Regions from separate parts of the Exiguobacterium sp. FD-YE-25-4 genome, predicted to be linked through region 1. Evidence: predicted binding sites of a transcription regulator. Region 1 holds the regulator's gene; the other holds the start of a gene.
What was found. Region 1 encodes CtsR, which represses protease genes until heat stress. Its sites were predicted from a motif close to ATGGTCAATAAAGGTCAAACA; they were not measured.
Positions count from the first base shown of each region.

Region 2: a site for CtsR is predicted at 1,985-2,005, ahead of clpP (ATP-dependent Clp endopeptidase proteolytic subunit ClpP). Genes of this name have one in related genera too.

Region 1 covers NZ_CM168041.1:2,867,961-2,876,078, forward strand. Annotated here, with positions in the region: gene AC13H5_RS14870 (PIN/TRAM domain-containing protein) at 1-495, opposite strand, end outside; gene radA (DNA repair protein RadA) at 611-1,987, opposite strand; gene clpC (ATP-dependent protease ATP-binding subunit ClpC) at 2,042-4,477, opposite strand; gene AC13H5_RS14885 (protein arginine kinase) at 4,502-5,545, opposite strand; gene AC13H5_RS14890 (UvrB/UvrC motif-containing protein) at 5,545-5,979, opposite strand; gene AC13H5_RS14895 (CtsR family transcriptional regulator) at 5,999-6,466, opposite strand; rRNA gene rrf (5S ribosomal RNA) at 6,616-6,731, opposite strand; rRNA gene AC13H5_RS14905 (23S ribosomal RNA) at 6,788-8,118, opposite strand, start outside.
Region 2 covers NZ_CM168041.1:2,074,274-2,082,391, reverse strand. Annotated here, with positions in the region: gene AC13H5_RS10715 (DUF2179 domain-containing protein) at 1-316, shown strand, start outside; gene AC13H5_RS10710 (hypothetical protein) at 379-819, shown strand; gene AC13H5_RS10705 (MerR family transcriptional regulator) at 877-1,368, shown strand; gene clpP (ATP-dependent Clp endopeptidase proteolytic subunit ClpP) at 1,365-1,940, opposite strand; tRNA gene AC13H5_RS10695 (tRNA-Arg) at 2,092-2,164, opposite strand; gene AC13H5_RS10690 (RNA polymerase factor sigma-54) at 2,288-3,433, shown strand; gene AC13H5_RS10685 (glutaredoxin family protein) at 3,435-3,692, shown strand; gene AC13H5_RS10680 (sugar-binding transcriptional regulator) at 3,805-4,830, shown strand; gene gap (type I glyceraldehyde-3-phosphate dehydrogenase) at 4,890-5,897, shown strand; gene AC13H5_RS10670 (phosphoglycerate kinase) at 5,996-7,180, shown strand; gene tpiA (triose-phosphate isomerase) at 7,199-7,951, shown strand; gene gpmI (2,3-bisphosphoglycerate-independent phosphoglycerate mutase) at 7,952-8,118, shown strand, end outside.

The DNA.
Region 1 (8,118 bases):
ATCCAAAATTTTATCGTTCGAGCGGCGCAACGGTTCTGCTTCCGGCTTCTCGCGTTCACTCTTGACGAACAGTTTAATCCATTCGTTCCGCTTCCGATAGCCGACAGCGAAACCGAAGTACCCGAACAAGGCGGTCACGAAAATCGGTACGATTTTGCTGAGTAAGAAGATATTTGTTACTTCTAATGAGACACTGATCAAAAAGGCAATCAATAAACCAATAATCAATCCGATCGACCCGAACAAAATATCACCGACCGGTAAACGGACAAGCCGTTCTTCAACAAAACGGATAAATTTAACGACCCCATCGGTCAAGAATAAACTAAGAATGAAGAAGATAAGTCCACCAATCAAACTAGCCACATAAGGAATCGTCAACCAAGCCGGTACATTCACTCCGAGGTCACCTAACAGCAACATCGCTTCGATAATACCGAACCAACCGACGACGAGTCCGATTAAAATAAATCCGATTCGTACAGCAATCTTCACTCATTCCACCTCCTTTATTATGAATTAAAATTTCAAGAAATTAACACTTTCATTGTAACATGGTTTTTTTGAAAGCGTTCGTTACAAAGCGTTAAAAACTGCCGGAAGCGCCCCGTCAGAACGGGATGGCAAGTTGGAGCGCTTCATCGACAGTACTGACACCGACGACATCGATACCAGGTGGGGCCGTCCAGCCCCCGAGGTTATTTTTCGGGATAATCGCCCGCGTAAATCCGAGCTTGGCCGCTTCGGCGACACGCTGTTCAATCCGTGACACCCGTCGCACTTCCCCGGTCAATCCAACTTCGCCGATGCACACATCCGTCGGACGGGTCGGACGATCGCGGAAACTTGACGCAATCGAGATGCAAATCGCCAAATCAATCGCAGGCTCATCCAACTTGACACCGCCCGCAGCTTTTAAATAAGCATCTTGCGTTTGGAGTAAAAGCCCTGATCGTTTCTCAAGGACGGCCATGAGGAGCGCGACCCGGTTCTGGTCGATCCCTGTTGCCATCCGACGTGGATTTCCGAATGAGGTCGGGGAAATTAATGCCTGCAGCTCGACGAGCACCGTCCGCGTCCCTTCCATCGACGCGACGACAGTTGAGCCCGAGACCCCGGCAGTCCGTTCTTCTAGGAAAATTTCAGACGGATTGAGCACTTCTTCGAGACCGCCTTCCTTCATTTCAAAGATACCGATCTCGTTCGTCGATCCGAACCGATTTTTGACGGCCCGTAAAATACGGAACGTGTGGTGACGTTCGCCTTCAAAGTAAAGGACGGCATCGACCATATGCTCGAGCAGACGAGGTCCCGCAATCGAACCTTGTTTCGTCACGTGACCGACGATAAAGACGGCAATTCCACGGGTCTTGGCGATTTTCATGAGCGCTGCCGTACATTCCCGAACTTGGGCGACACTACCTGGCGCCGACTGGATCTCATCCATATAGACGGTTTGAATCGAGTCGATAATGACGAACCCTGGTTCCTCTTCATCGATGACCCGTTCAATCATCAACATATCCGTCTCCGCGAGGACATATAAGTCCTCGGTCGGGAGGCCGAGCCGCTCGGCGCGAAGTTTCGTCTGTTTGAGCGATTCTTCCCCGGAAATATAGAGCACTTTCCTTCCACTGTGCGCCAAATGGGCGCTCACTTGAAGCAAAATCGTCGACTTTCCGATTCCTGGATCGCCACCGACGAGGACGAGTGAGCCTGGAACGATTCCGCCCCCAAGCACGCGGTCAAACTCTTGACTGTTCGTATGGACGCGCGTCTCTTCTTGTGACACAACGTCCGACAGACGCTCCGGCTTCAGCTGTCTCGAGGAGCTATGAACGAATGCGGCCCCCCGCTTTGCCTTTTTCTCTTCGACAAACTCTTCAACGAGTGTGTTCCATTCGTTACATCCTGGGCAACGCCCCATCCATTTTGCGGATTCGTACCCGCATGACTGACATACGTATTTCGTTTTAATTTTTGCCATGATGTTCCTTTCCGTCTAAAAAAGCCCCCTCACATGAGAGAGGGAGCCTTGTAGTTACTGAACGACACCTTCATTACGGACGACGAATTCGCCGTCTTGTACATCGAGCGCCACTTTGCTGCCTTTTGTGATGCTGCCGCTGAGCATCGCCTCTGAGAGTCGGTCCTCAACCTCACGCTGGAGCGCACGGCGGAGTGGACGAGCCCCGTATTCCGGGTCGTACCCGACTTCAGCGATTTTCTCGAGCGCTGATTCGGTGAGACTGAAATCAATGCCTTGTTCTCCGAGACGTTTCGTAAGTGTCTCGGCCATAAGTTTGACAATTTCTTGGATGTGCTCTTTTTGGAGCGAGTGAAAGACGGTGATCTCGTCAATCCGGTTCAAGAACTCGGGACGGAACGCTTTTTTCAACTCTTCCATGACTTTGTCTTTCATTTCGGTATATTCACGTTTCACATCATCTTCAACCGTGAATCCGACATATTTGTTGCGTTTGAGGGCTGCCGCACCGACGTTTGACGTCATGATGATGACCGTGTTCCGGAAGTCGACCGTACGCCCTTTCGAGTCAGTCAAGCGACCGTCATCGAGCACTTGAAGCAAGATGTTGAACACTTCAGGATGGGCCTTCTCAATCTCATCAAGCAAGATGACCGAATATGGTTTGCGACGAACCTTCTCAGTCAATTGACCGCCTTCTTCATAGCCGACGTAACCTGGAGGCGACCCGACGAGACGGCTCGTCGCGTGTTTCTCCATATACTCAGACATGTCGATTCGGATGATGGCGTCTTCGTCACCGAACAACGCTTCAGCCACAGCACGAGCCAACTCGGTTTTCCCGACACCAGTTGGTCCGAGGAATACGAACGAACCAATCGGACGTTTCGGATCTTTCAATCCGGCACGAGCCCGGCGAATCGCCCGCGAAATCGATTTGACGGCCTCATCTTGACCGATGACCCGGCCGTGGAGAATCGATTCGAGTTTGAGGAGACGATCTGTCTCTTCTTCGGCGATCTTCGTCACCGGGACACCTGTCCAGTTGGCGACGACTTGCGCAATATCTTCTTTCGTTACTTCGAGTTTTTCGTTCCCTTGCTTATTCTGCCATTCCGACTTGAGCTGTTCGAGCTCATCCCGGAGTTTCTGTTCGGTATCACGTAACGAGGCAGCCTTCTCGAACTCTTGACTCTGTACAGCCGAATCTTTCTCTTTGCGAATCGACTCAAGACGAGCCTCGAGTTCTTTCAAATTCGGCGGTGCCGTGAACGAACGAAGTCTTACTTTCGAAGCAGCCTCATCGACGAGGTCGATCGCTTTATCCGGAAGGAAACGGTCCGAGATGTAGCGGTCCGAGAGAACGACGGCTTCATGAATCGCTTCATCTGTGATTGTGACGCGATGGTGCGCCTCGTAACGGTCACGTAACCCGAAGAGGATTTGTTCTGCCTCATCCGTTGTCGGTTCATTGACTTGGATCGGTTGGAACCGGCGTTCGAGTGCCGCATCTTTCTCGATATACTTCCGGTACTCATCAAGTGTCGTCGCTCCGATACATTGGAGTTCACCACGTGCGAGTGACGGTTTCAAAATGTTCGACGCGTCGATTGCGCCTTCAGCGCCGCCAGCTCCAATCAATGTGTGCAATTCGTCGATGAAAAGAATGACGTTCCCAGCTTGGCGAATCTCATCCATTACCTTTTTCAATCGGTCCTCAAATTCACCGCGGTATTTCGTTCCGGCGACGAGTGTTCCCATATCAAGTACCATGACACGTTTATTACGAAGAGTTTCTGGAACTTCGTTATTAATGATCTGTTGAGCGAGACCTTCGACGACTGCCGTTTTCCCGACCCCTGGTTCCCCAATGAGGACCGGGTTATTTTTTGTCCGGCGAGACAACACTTCGATGACGCGTTGAATCTCGCCAGCGCGGCCGATGACTGGGTCAAGACGCGACTCACGCGCCTGTTGGGTCAAGTCACGGGCCAAGCCGTCTAGCGTTGGTGTCGCGGCACTCGTTCCAGGTTGTGACGCATTAGAAGATGACTCCGTGTTTCCTAAGAGTTGAAGTACTTGCTGACGTGCCTTCGTCAAACTGACTCCAAGGTTGTTCAAAACACGAGCCGCCACACCTTCGCCTTCACGAATCACGCCGAGTAAAATGTGCTCGGTGCCGACGTAAGAATGTCCAAGTTTTCGAGCCTCGTCCATCGAGAGTTCGATTACTTTTTTTGCACGCGGTGTATAGTGAATCGTTGAGCCGTTTTCTGATCCACGGCCAATGAGTGCCTCTACTTCTTGTTGAATCTTTTCAGACGTGAGTCCGAGGGCGAACAGTGCTTTAGCAGCAATCCCTTCCCCTTCACGGACGAGTCCGAGTAAAATATGTTCCGTACCAATATTATGATGGCCAAGTCGTACCGCTTCCTCTTGTGCTAAAGCTAATACGCGCTGAGCTCGTTCTGTAAATCGACCAAACATCATTGACAAAACCTCCTTAAAGTTGGATCAAACTAAGCCATGATCTAACGTTCGACGAACGAGAGTCGCTCGTTCGCGATCTCGTTCTTTCGTAGATAATGTTTTCCCGAAATGTTTTTGTAGGAAACCTGATTGAAGCTTTACAATTAATTCGTGAAACTGAGGTGGACTCCAGTCGGACAAAATACCAAGGTCACTCGCCAAATGCAAATCCGACAGACGTTCAATCGCTTCTGTCGATGATAACAGTTTCGCATAACGTAAAATTCCGTATGAGCGATAAAACTGGTCCTCTAACTCGTCTTGGTTGCTAGCCAGTAGCTCTTCCCGTGCTTGTCGTTCCGCCTGAATGACTTGCTCCGTAACTTCCATAAAATCTGTCAACAACTGTGATTCATGACTGCCGAGTGTGCGTTGATTCGATAATTGAAACAATCGTCCCGCCGCGTCGCTACCTTCTCCATACCGTCCCCGAATCGTATATCCGAGCTTGCGAAGCTCTTTCAATATAGGAGTAATTCGCCCTGTCAACGTTAGCCCTGGGAGATGGAGCATCACTGACGCTCGAAGCCCTGTACCGATATTACTTGGACAAGTCGTTAAATATCCGAGCTGTTCGTCATATGCGTATGGGAGAGATTCGCCACAGAGAACATCGACTCGTTTCGCGAGTTCAAACGCTTCTTCCACTTGATAACCCGGGAGTAACGTTTGAATTCGTAAGTGATCTTCTTCATTAATAAGCACACTGATCGTTTCATCTTCACTTAACAAGACGGCACTTTCTTCTTTTCCAGCAATCGTTGGGCTAATCAAATGTTTTTCAACGAGTGCTTGTCGTGTCACTACATCGTAAGTGCCCATGTGCAAATATTCGAAGCCTTGCAATCCGCCAAGTGACGTTTCAACACGTTGACAAAGCTGATGTTGACTTTCTTTAGATAAAACCGGAGAAAAGACTGTATCTTTTAAATTACGCGCTAGACGGATACGAGTGGAGATGACTAAGTCATCAAGTTTCGCTCGCTCTTTCATCTTCGGACCGAGTGGATGCTTGAGAAATGGTTCCATCATGCCTCACCTTGTCCTTTCAGCTGAATTATTTCTTTTTTAATTCGCGCTGCACGTTCATAATCTTCTTGTTCGACGGCTCGTTGTAACTCCCCTGCTAACTTTTGGAGTCGCTCTTCGATTCGCTCGTCGGGTGTGCGCAAGGCATCAGGCATCGAACCGACGTGAACATCATGGCCTTGCTGGTACTGCCGAGTGATTTTAATCAGTTCATCACGAAACACCGTATAACAAGTAGCGCATCCAGCTTTTCGTAAATGAGCCAGCTCGTTTTGTGTCAGTTGACACGTGGGACAGCGTTTCACGACCGGCACATAACCTGACATGATTTCTACTGTACAATTACGACATAGTTTACGCGTTACAGGAATTCCATTCTCCACTACTTGAATTTCATTGACGGCAGGTCGCCGTTTGCATCGTTCACATAGCATAGATGTATGCCTCCGTCAGTCAATGGTAACTAAGTAATTTCATTAATACGAGTAACTGTTGTCTTCGAATCAAGTGTCGATCTTCAGCGTTCAAGCCGAGCGCTTCATCAGACAATAAATGATACAACAAGCGCACTTCCCGCTCACTCAACATCCCTTCTTCAAATAAGCGAATCAAGATGTTCTCGACAAGCTGTTCGGAAAGACGAGGATGGTCTTGTAAAATATCCATCAAGCTGACCAACACGTCTTGCTTTTCATGTAAAATTACGCGGCGAATGCGAATATATCCCCCGCCCCCACGCTTACTTTCCACCAAATAGCCCTTCTCGACCGTAAAGCGCGTATTAATGACGTAGTTGATTTGAGACGGAACACATTCGAAACGCTTGGCAATATCTTGCCGTTTAATCTCGATTGCTTCGGCCTGGCTCTCCTTCAGCACTTGTTTTAAATACTGTTCGATTACATCCGATATGTTTCTCATCTCCACCACCCTCTGACCATCTTTGACTTTTGACTATATTCTATCATTGATTCAAAAAAAGGCAAACGAAAAGCGATGTCGCAACTGCGACATCGCTAGATATACAAAAAAAGAACGACCAAGCGGATGCTTGATCGTCCTTCGCGTTGGCCTGGCAACGTCCTATCCTCACAGGGGGAGACCCCCAACTACTTTCGGCGCTGAAGCGCTTAACTTCCGTGTTCGGCATGGGAACGGGTGTGGCCGCTTCGCTATCGCCACCAGACAAGAGAGATCGTTCTCTCAAAACTGAAGACTCATCAATTCATACAAACCTTAGACTAGATCAAAGCCTCGACCGATTAGTATCATTCAGCTCCACACGTCGCCGTGCTTCCACCCATGACCTATCTACCTCATCGTCTCTGAGGGGTCTTTCTTGATTGCTCAAAGGGAAATCTCATCTCGGAGGGGGCTTCATGCTTAGATGCTTTCAGCACTTATCCCGTCCGCACGTAGCTACCCAGCGATGCTCCTGGCGGAACAACTGGTACACCAGCGGTGCGTCCATCCCGGTCCTCTCGTACTAAGGACAGCTCTCCTCAAATTTCCTGCGCCCACGACGGATAGGGACCGAACTGTCTCACGACGTTCTGAACCCAGCTCGCGTACCGCTTTAATGGGCGAACAGCCCAACCCTTGGGACCTACTCCAGCCCCAGGATGCGATGAGCCGACATCGAGGTGCCAAACCTCCCCGTCGATGTGGACTCTTGGGGGAGATCAGCCTGTTATCCCCAGGGTAGCTTTTATCCGTTGAGCGATGGCCCTTCCATGCGGAACCACCGGATCACTAAGCCCGACTTTCGTCCCTGCTCGACTTGTAGGTCTCGCAGTCAAGCTCCCTTCTGCCTTTGCACTCTTCGAATGATTTCCAACCATTCTGAGGGAACCTTTGGGCGCCTCCGTTACTGTTTAGGAGGCGACCGCCCCAGTCAAACTACCCACCTGACACGGTCCTCCAGCCGGATCACGGCTGCGAGTTAGAGACTCTATACGCAAAGGGTGGTATCCCAAGGGTGTCTCCACCGAAGCTGGCGCTCCGGCTTCACAAACTCCCACCTATCCTGTACATCGCGTACAAAGCCTCAATATCAGGCTGTAGTAAAGCTCCATGGGGTCTTTCCGTCCTGTCGCGGGTAACCTGCATCTTCACAGGTACTATGATTTCACCGGGTCTCTCGTTGAGACAGTGCCCAAATCGTTACGCCTTTCGTGCGGGTCGGAACTTACCCGACAAGGAATTTCGCTACCTTAGGACCGTTATAGTTACGGCCGCCGTTTACTGGGGCTTCGGTTCAGTGCTTCTCTTGCGATGACACATCCCCTTAACCTTCCAGCACCGGGCAGGCGTCAGCCCCTATACTTCATCTTGCGATTTAGCAGAGACCTGTGTTTTTGCTAAACAGTCGTTTGGGCCTATTCACTGCGGCTTATGTTGCCATAAGCGTCCCTTCTCCCGAAGTTACGGGACCATTTTGCCGAGTTCCTTAACGAGAGTTATCCCGCGCGTCTTAGAATTCTCATCTCGCCTACCTGTGTCGGTTTACGGTACTGGCGCCGACCTCCTTACTAGAGGCTTTTCTTGGCAGCGTGAAATCCGGTACTTCGCCC
Region 2 (8,118 bases), 790 kb from region 1:
CGGGCTCGGGATTCTCGTCGGCGGTTACGTCGAGCGGAAGCTTGCCATCGGCTACAACATGATCCAAGTCCACACGCAAGAGTTCCCGGCCGAGCTCATCCAAAAGATGCGCGACAGCGGTTATGGCGTGACGCATTACCAAGGACAGGGACGTGACGGCATCCGATATCGTCTCGACGTCTTGGCGGCACGGACGCGGATGAAAGATTTGCGGCAAATGGTCGAGGAGTATGAGCCTAAGGCGTTCCTCGTCGCATTCGATCCGATCGACTTTAAAGGCGGCTATATGATGAAAGGGCTTCGACGCCCGAAATGAACGGGACGACTCACGGAAGTGGGTCGTTTTTTCGTGGAACGGGGAATACAAGAACAAAGGAGATGAGCGAGTTGAGACGAAAAGGGTTATGGATCGTCGTGGTTGGGTTGATTCTCGTCGGCGGCGCGTTGTTGGCCACCTCGTTTTGGAAGTCGGAGTCCTCGATCAAACCGCCGCTCCCGACAGTCCGGGTCGGATCGGTGACGGCCGAAGTGAAACAGTCGACGTTCTGCTGGTCCAATGGGGGCGAGGCGGTATGTGAAGACCACGGGTTGCCGGAAGCGGACGACTTGCAGCTCGTGCCGGTCGAGCCGGGTGCCGAGATTGATGTCGAGTTCCATGCCGAGCCGTCGAACGTCTCATTCCATCAAATCATCGATGGGGAGCTCGTACGGTCTGATCCCGTCGTCCCAGACGAACCGGGTGTCTATTTGTTCGAGACGGGCGGGGAGTGGCCGCGTGGGGACAGCCGCTATGTGTTCGGGGTCGAGGTCAAGGAATAAAAGAGTTGACCTGTCCGCTACGGGCGGCTTTATGATCAACGAGAAGGGGGGACGCCAATGATTCAAATCGGAAAAGTGGTCCATCTAACGGGGTTGTCCACTAAAGCAATCAAATGGTATGAAGCGAAAGGACTCGTCCGACCGACTCGTTTAGATAATCAGTATCGGTTATACGGGATGGAAGAAATAAGACGCCTGAACGAAATCAAGTTACTACGCCAAATGGGTATCTCGCTCGAACAAATTCAGACGGCAGAAAGTGTGAGCGAGTTACTCGACAGCAGACTTGATGAGGTCCAACGCGAAATCGAGGCGTTGCGACAAGTCGAGCAACAAATCAAATGGATGCAAACAGGGGGAGATTCAATGAAAGTACGTTATGAGATGTGGGACCGACCGAAAATCGTGAACGGCTATGTATCCGAACTCACCACAATCCCGTTTGTTTGGGAAAAATTGCAACCAGAGCTGACGACAGACGAATCATATGGCGTCTGTTTAGCGAAAGAAGCGCCTTTCCCGGAGTTGGGAAAGGCGCTTTTGGATTAACGCGTCATGACCTTGTCGATGAGACCGTAGTCTTTCGCTTGTTCAGCTGACATGAAGTAGTCGCGCTCTGTGTCGCGCTCGATGACTTCAAGCGGCTGGCCTGTGTTGTCGGCCATGATTTGGTTCAATTTCTCGCGCATCTTGATGATGCGTTCAGCATGGATCTTGATGTCCGATGCTTGACCTTGCGTACCGCCGAGCGGTTGGTGAATCATGATCTCCGCGTTTGGAAGCGCGAAGCGTTTGCCTTTTTCACCGGCTTGGAGCAAGAAGGCACCCATCGATGCGGCCATTCCGATACAAATCGTCGACACGTTCGGTTTGATGAAGTTCATCGTGTCATAAATCGCCATTCCGGAAGTGATCGAACCACCCGGGCTGTTGATGTAAAGTGAGATGTCCTTATCTGGGTCCTCGGCTGCAAGGAAGAGGAGCTGGGCAACGATCGAGTTGGCGACGTTGTCGTCGATCGCACTTCCGAGCAAGATGATGCGGTCCTTGAGCAAGCGTGAGTAAATATCGTACGCGCGTTCCCCGCGACCTGTTTGTTCGATAACTGTTGGAATTAACATTGAATCTGCCTCCTTTATGTAGGTTGTAAACATATCATACCGCTATAGTCAATGTTGGTCAAACGATAGTCATCGTTTTTGACCTATTCCACGGTTTGACGATTCTAAAACGACAAAAGAGGCCAGGCATCTGCCTGACCTCTTTCTTTGATACACCCGGAGAGATTCGAACTCCCGACACCTGGCACCGGAAACCAGTGCTCTATCCCCTGAGCTACGGGTGCATGTTCTCTGACACGATTTATTATACATTTGTTTTTTTAAAAAAGCAATCCTGTTCGTCTCACTTTTTTTTGAGCGCGTTTTCCCGCCTTTCGCTACAATAGGAAACGAGAGGGGTGTGACCGATGCAACGCCAAGAACAACAGCAACTTCAAAAGCAACAACTGACCCAGGACATGGTCAGGCGTCTGCCGGTTCTCGAAGCAGACCGGACCGCGATCGCTTTTCAGCTTGGCCGCTTGTCAAAGCGGAACCCGAACATCGCCATCGGCAGCGGCGCGGTCGAATGGGTGGAGGACACGGCGAGCGGATTCGAGTCCCGTCTGTTCGAACAGATTGAGGAAGGAAGTGGGAACGAGGTCCAACGTATGCTTCAAAAGCGGCTCGTCCTCGCGCTAGACCACCGCGGCCTCTTACCTGATAGTGACTTCGTGCTCGCCCATCGCTTCGAGGTCGATGTGGCGGACGTTGAGGCGGCACGCCAGGCGCTCTTGTTTTTAGAACCGACGGGGATCGGCGCGAAGAATGAGCGGGACTGCCAATACCGGCATGCGATTGAACATGACGACCCGCTCGTCTTGGACGTGTTCGAGGCGCTCGACGCGAACGTTGATGACATCCCGGGCCGACTCGACATCTCGGTGGCCGAGTTCGACCGGGTGACCCGTATCGTGGCGACGTTACCGAAAACACCAATATTATATGAAGGAACCGAGCATATCGTACCGGAACTCGAAGTCGCCCGGCGTGACGATGGGCTTGTGACGACATGGTTCAGCCCAACGCTCGATGCGGCTCGGATCGGGGACGACCGCGAGGCGAAGTGGTGGCACGAGACGCTCGAGATGCGGAACGCGACGCTACATTCGGTATGGACGGTCATCGCGGAACGTCAGGCGGACTGGCTCGACGGCAAGCTCGTCTTGCATCCGTTGACGCGGAAAGAAGTCGCCGAACGGATCGGCAAGCACGAGTCGACCGTCGGACGGGCCATCCAAGGAAAGTATGTGGCGACCGAGGGCGGGGTCATGGCGTGGCGCCACTTTTTCGTCAGGTCCACGGATCATGGGCAATCGCCGTTCATGGTGAAAAAGGCGCTCGCCGAACTGATTCAACAAGAGACGTCACCTTTGAGTGACGCCGCACTCATGCGAGAGTTGGCCCGGATCGGCTATACGGTGACACGACGGACCGTGGCGAACTATCGGGAAGCGCTCGGTTTTGGAAACTCGCGGGAGCGGGAACGACAACTATGGAAAGGAGGGGACTGACATGGTGCTGACATTATACCGGCGTGCCAACTGTTCGCTCTGCGAGGAGGCACTCGTCATGCTCGAATGGCTCATGGAAGACTATCCGTTCGAACTCGAGCAGGTCGACATCACGGGCAACGAAGAACTCGAGGCGAAGTACTTGTTCGAGATCCCCGTCGTCTTACACGAGGGGCGCGTCATTAGTCAAGGGCGATACGATGACAGTAAAGTTGAAGATTTTGTTAAGTATACGCTTACATCGAAAAAAAACGTTTGAAGGGGTTGCAAGACGGAAAGGTCATTGATAAGATGAAGTCGTAGCGGTGGGACGCAAATATAAAAGTGGGACAAAAATTGTCCATGCTTTAAGTCGAGGGGGAATGAGTATGATCCAGCAGCTGATTCAAGTTCAGAAGCAAATCGTTCCCGACATGCTCGATACGCTCCGACATCGTTACGACATCTTACATTATGTCCGGTTGATGCAGCCAATCGGCCGCCGGACACTCGCCACAAGCCTCGGGCTGACGGAACGAATCCTAAGACGAGAAGTCGACTTTTTGAAAGACCAAGGTCTATTGATGGTCGCTACTCAAGGTATTTCCCTTACGGAATCGGGCCGAAACGTTCTCAGAGACTTGCACGAGGTCATGGGAGAGATCCTAGGCATCTCGGAAGTCGCACGAGAACTCGAGCGAAAACTAGGCGTTCGCCAAGTCGTCATCGTACCGGGTGATTCCGACGAGACGTTCTGGGTCCAGCGAGATATCGGTCGGGCCGCCGTCACGCAGCTGAAAGCGCGACTGGCACCTGACGACAATATCATCGCGGTCACAGGCGGGACGACGATGGCATCGGTTGCGGCCATGATGTCGCCCGATAAAAAAGAACGGCCGATGCATTTCGTGCCGGCACGCGGAGGACTCGGAGAGACGCTTGAGTTACAGGCGAACACCGTCTGTTCTCGAATGGCCGACCGGGCCCATGCCGACTATCATTTACTCCACATTCCGGACGAGGTTTCGCAAGAGACGTTCGAGCGGATGGTGGAGGAACCTAGCATAAAAAATGTCCTGGAAATGATTAGAGCGGCGCGAATTGTGGTACATGGAATTGGTGAGGCGGAAACGATGGCGAAACGCCGTCACGCGTCACCAGAGCATTTGCGGATGATCGAACGGCATGATGCCGTCGCCGAGGCGTTCGGATATTACTTCAACGCCGAAGGTGAAATCGTTCATCGGGTCAAGACGGTCGGGATCCAATTAGAGGAGCTCGACGACATGGACACCGTCATCGCGGTCGCCGGAGGGAAATCGAAGGCACAAGCGATTGCCGCATATGCGAAACACACGCCGAACATCATCCTCGTCACAGACGAAGGTGCGGCGACAGAATTATTAAATCGTTATTAAAGAGTTGACCCCCGTTGGCTCTTCAATAAATAGCTTCTACCCTAAGGAGGAAATTAACTATGGCAGTAAAAGTTGGTATTAACGGATTTGGACGTATTGGTCGTTTGGCATTCCGCGAGATCATCAAAAACGAAGGAGTCGAAGTTGTTGCAATCAACGACTTGACTGACACGAAGATGCTCGCTCACCTTCTCAAGTATGACACGACACAAGGTCGTTTCGACGGAGAAGTAGAAGTACACGACGGTCACTTCCTCGTAAACGGCGAGAAAGTCGTTACACTTGCTAACCGCAACCCAGAAGAACTTCCATGGGGCGAGCTCGGTGTTGACATCGTTCTCGAATGTACTGGTTTCTTCACAGCAAAAGAAAAAGCGGAGCTTCACTTGAAAGCTGGCGCGAAAAAAGTTGTGATCTCGGCTCCGGCTACAGGTGACATGAAGACTGTTGTTTACAACACAAACCACGACATCCTTGATGGTACTGAGACAGTAATCTCTGGTGCTTCTTGTACGACAAACTGCTTGGCGCCAATGGCGAAAGTTCTCCAAGACCAGTTCGGAATCGTTGAAGGTCTCATGACAACAATCCACGCTTACACAGGCGACCAAAACACGCTTGACGCTCCACACCCGAAAGGCGACTTCCGTCGTGCACGTGCGGCAGCAGCAAACATCGTACCGAACACAACTGGTGCGGCTAAAGCGATCGGCCTCGTTATCCCAGAACTTCAAGGTAAACTTGACGGTGCGGCACAACGTGTACCAGTTGCTACAGGTTCACTCACAGAGCTCGTAACAGTTCTTGAGAAAACTGTATCTGTTGACGAAATCAACGCAGCAATGAAAAAAGCAGCGAACGAGTCATTCGGTTACACTGAAGACGAAATCGTATCTTCTGACATCGTCGGAATCACTTACGGTTCACTCTTCGATGCGACACAAACTAAAGTAATGACAGTTGGCGACAAGCAACTCGTTAAGACAGTTTCTTGGTACGACAACGAAATGTCTTACACTGCACAATTGGTTCGCACACTCAAGCACTTCGCTGAAATCGCGAAGTAAGTTCGTGAACTAAATAGAATCAAATAGGAGCGGAAACAAGAGATTGTTCTCCGCTCTATTTATGAAATTGACACGCACGACATATGGAGGCGAAGGTTATGAACAAACAGTCTATTCGTGACATCGATGTAAAAGGGAAACGCGTCTTTTGCCGCGTTGACTTCAACGTTCCACTCAAAGATCGCGTCATTCAAGATGAAACGCGGATCCAAGCGGCTCTTCCGACGATCAAACACTTGATCGACGGCGGCGCGAAAGTCATTTTGGCGAGCCACCTCGGCCGTCCAAAAGGCGAGAAGAACCTCGAGTACTCACTCGCACCGGTCGCTAAACGTCTCGCTGAACTTCTCGGCAAAGATGTACCCCTCGTTGAAGAGGCGTACGGTCCAGTCGCAGAAGAAGCCGTTTCAAAACTTGGTGAAGGTGACGTCGTCGTTCTCGAGAACGTCCGTTTCTACCCTGGTGAAACGAAAAACGATCCAGAACTCGCGAAAGGTTTCGCGGCACTCGCTGATATCTTCGTCAACGACGCGTTCGGTGCGGCTCACCGTGCCCACGCTTCAACAGAAGGTATCGCGCAAAACGTGGACCACGCGGTGGCTGGTCTCTTGATGGAGAAAGAACTTGAAGTCCTCGGGAAGGCACTCTCGAATCCAGACCGTCCGTTCACGGCGATTATCGGCGGATCGAAAGTTGCTGACAAGATTGGGGTCATCGACCACCTTCTTGACATCGTTGACACACTCATCATCGGTGGCGGTCTCTCGTACACGTTCTCGAAAGCACTCGGGCACGAAGTCGGAACGTCACTCCTTGAAGAAGACAAGCTCGACCTCGCTCGTCAGTTCATGAAAAAAGCAGAAGACAAAGGCGTGAAGTTCTTGATGCCGGTCGACTGTGTCATTGCGAAAGAATTCGGCGAAGAGACATACGTCGGACCAGTCGATATCGACTCGATCCCTGCGGATCACATGGGTCTTGATATCGGACCGAAGACAGTCGAAATTTACGCGGAAGCGATTCGCGAATCGAAACTTGTCGTTTGGAACGGACCGATGGGCGTATTCGAACTCGATAAGTACGCTAACGGAACGAAAGGTGTCGCTCAAGCACTCGCAGACAGCGACGCATACTCAATCATCGGTGGTGGTGACTCAGCCGCGGCAGCAGCCAAGTTCGGCCTTGCTGACCAAATGAGCCACATCTCGACTGGTGGCGGCGCTTCACTCGAATTCATGGAAGGCAAGAAACTTCCAGGCGTCGAAGCGTTGAACGACAAGTAAAATAGAGGAGGGTTATCGATGCGTAAACCGATTATTGCAGGTAACTGGAAAATGAACAAAACACTCTCGGAAGCTGTCGCTTTCGTAGAGGAAGTTAAAAATAACATCCCGTCAACGGACAAAGTTGACGCGGCGATTGGTGCACCAGCACTTTTCCTCGCACCGATGGTAGAAGCAGCGAAGGGGTCAAACCTTAAGCTCGGTGCTCAAAACATGTACGACAAAGACAGCGGGGCATACACAGGCGAAATCAGCCCGGCCATGGTCGCTGACCTCGGCGTGACATACGTCATCCTTGGACACTCAGAGCGTCGCGAATACTTCGGCGAATCTGATGAGTTCATCAACAGCAAAACGAAAAAAGCGTTCGAACACGGTCTTACGCCAATCGTTTGTGTCGGTGAGACATTAGAAGAGCGCGAAGGCGACAAGTTCGAAGAAGTCATCAAGACGCAAGTCGAAGGTGGCCTCGCGGACCTCTCAGCTGACCAAGTCAAACAACTCGTCATCGCGTACGAGCCAGTTTGGGCAATCGGCACTGGTAAATCAGCGGACGAAGCAGATGCGCAAAGCTCATGCAAATATGTTCGTGACGTGGTAAAAGGTCTTTACGGTGAAGACGTGGCGGCTGCGGTTCGCATCCAATACGGCGGTTCTGTAAAACCTGAGAACATCAAGGAGTATATGGCGCAAGAAGACATCGACGGCGCACTCGTCGGCGGTGCTTCACTTGAAGCTGCTTCGTTCCTCAAGTTGTTGGAGGCGATTTAAATGGCAAGACCAGTCGCCCTCATCATCTTGGATGGTTTTGGAATGCGGAACGAAACGTTCGGTAATGCGGTCGCTGCGGCGAACAAACCGAACTTCGACCGCTACTGGGAGCAGTATCCACATACGCTCCTCAACGCGAAAGGCGAGTACGTCGGCCTTCCGGAAGG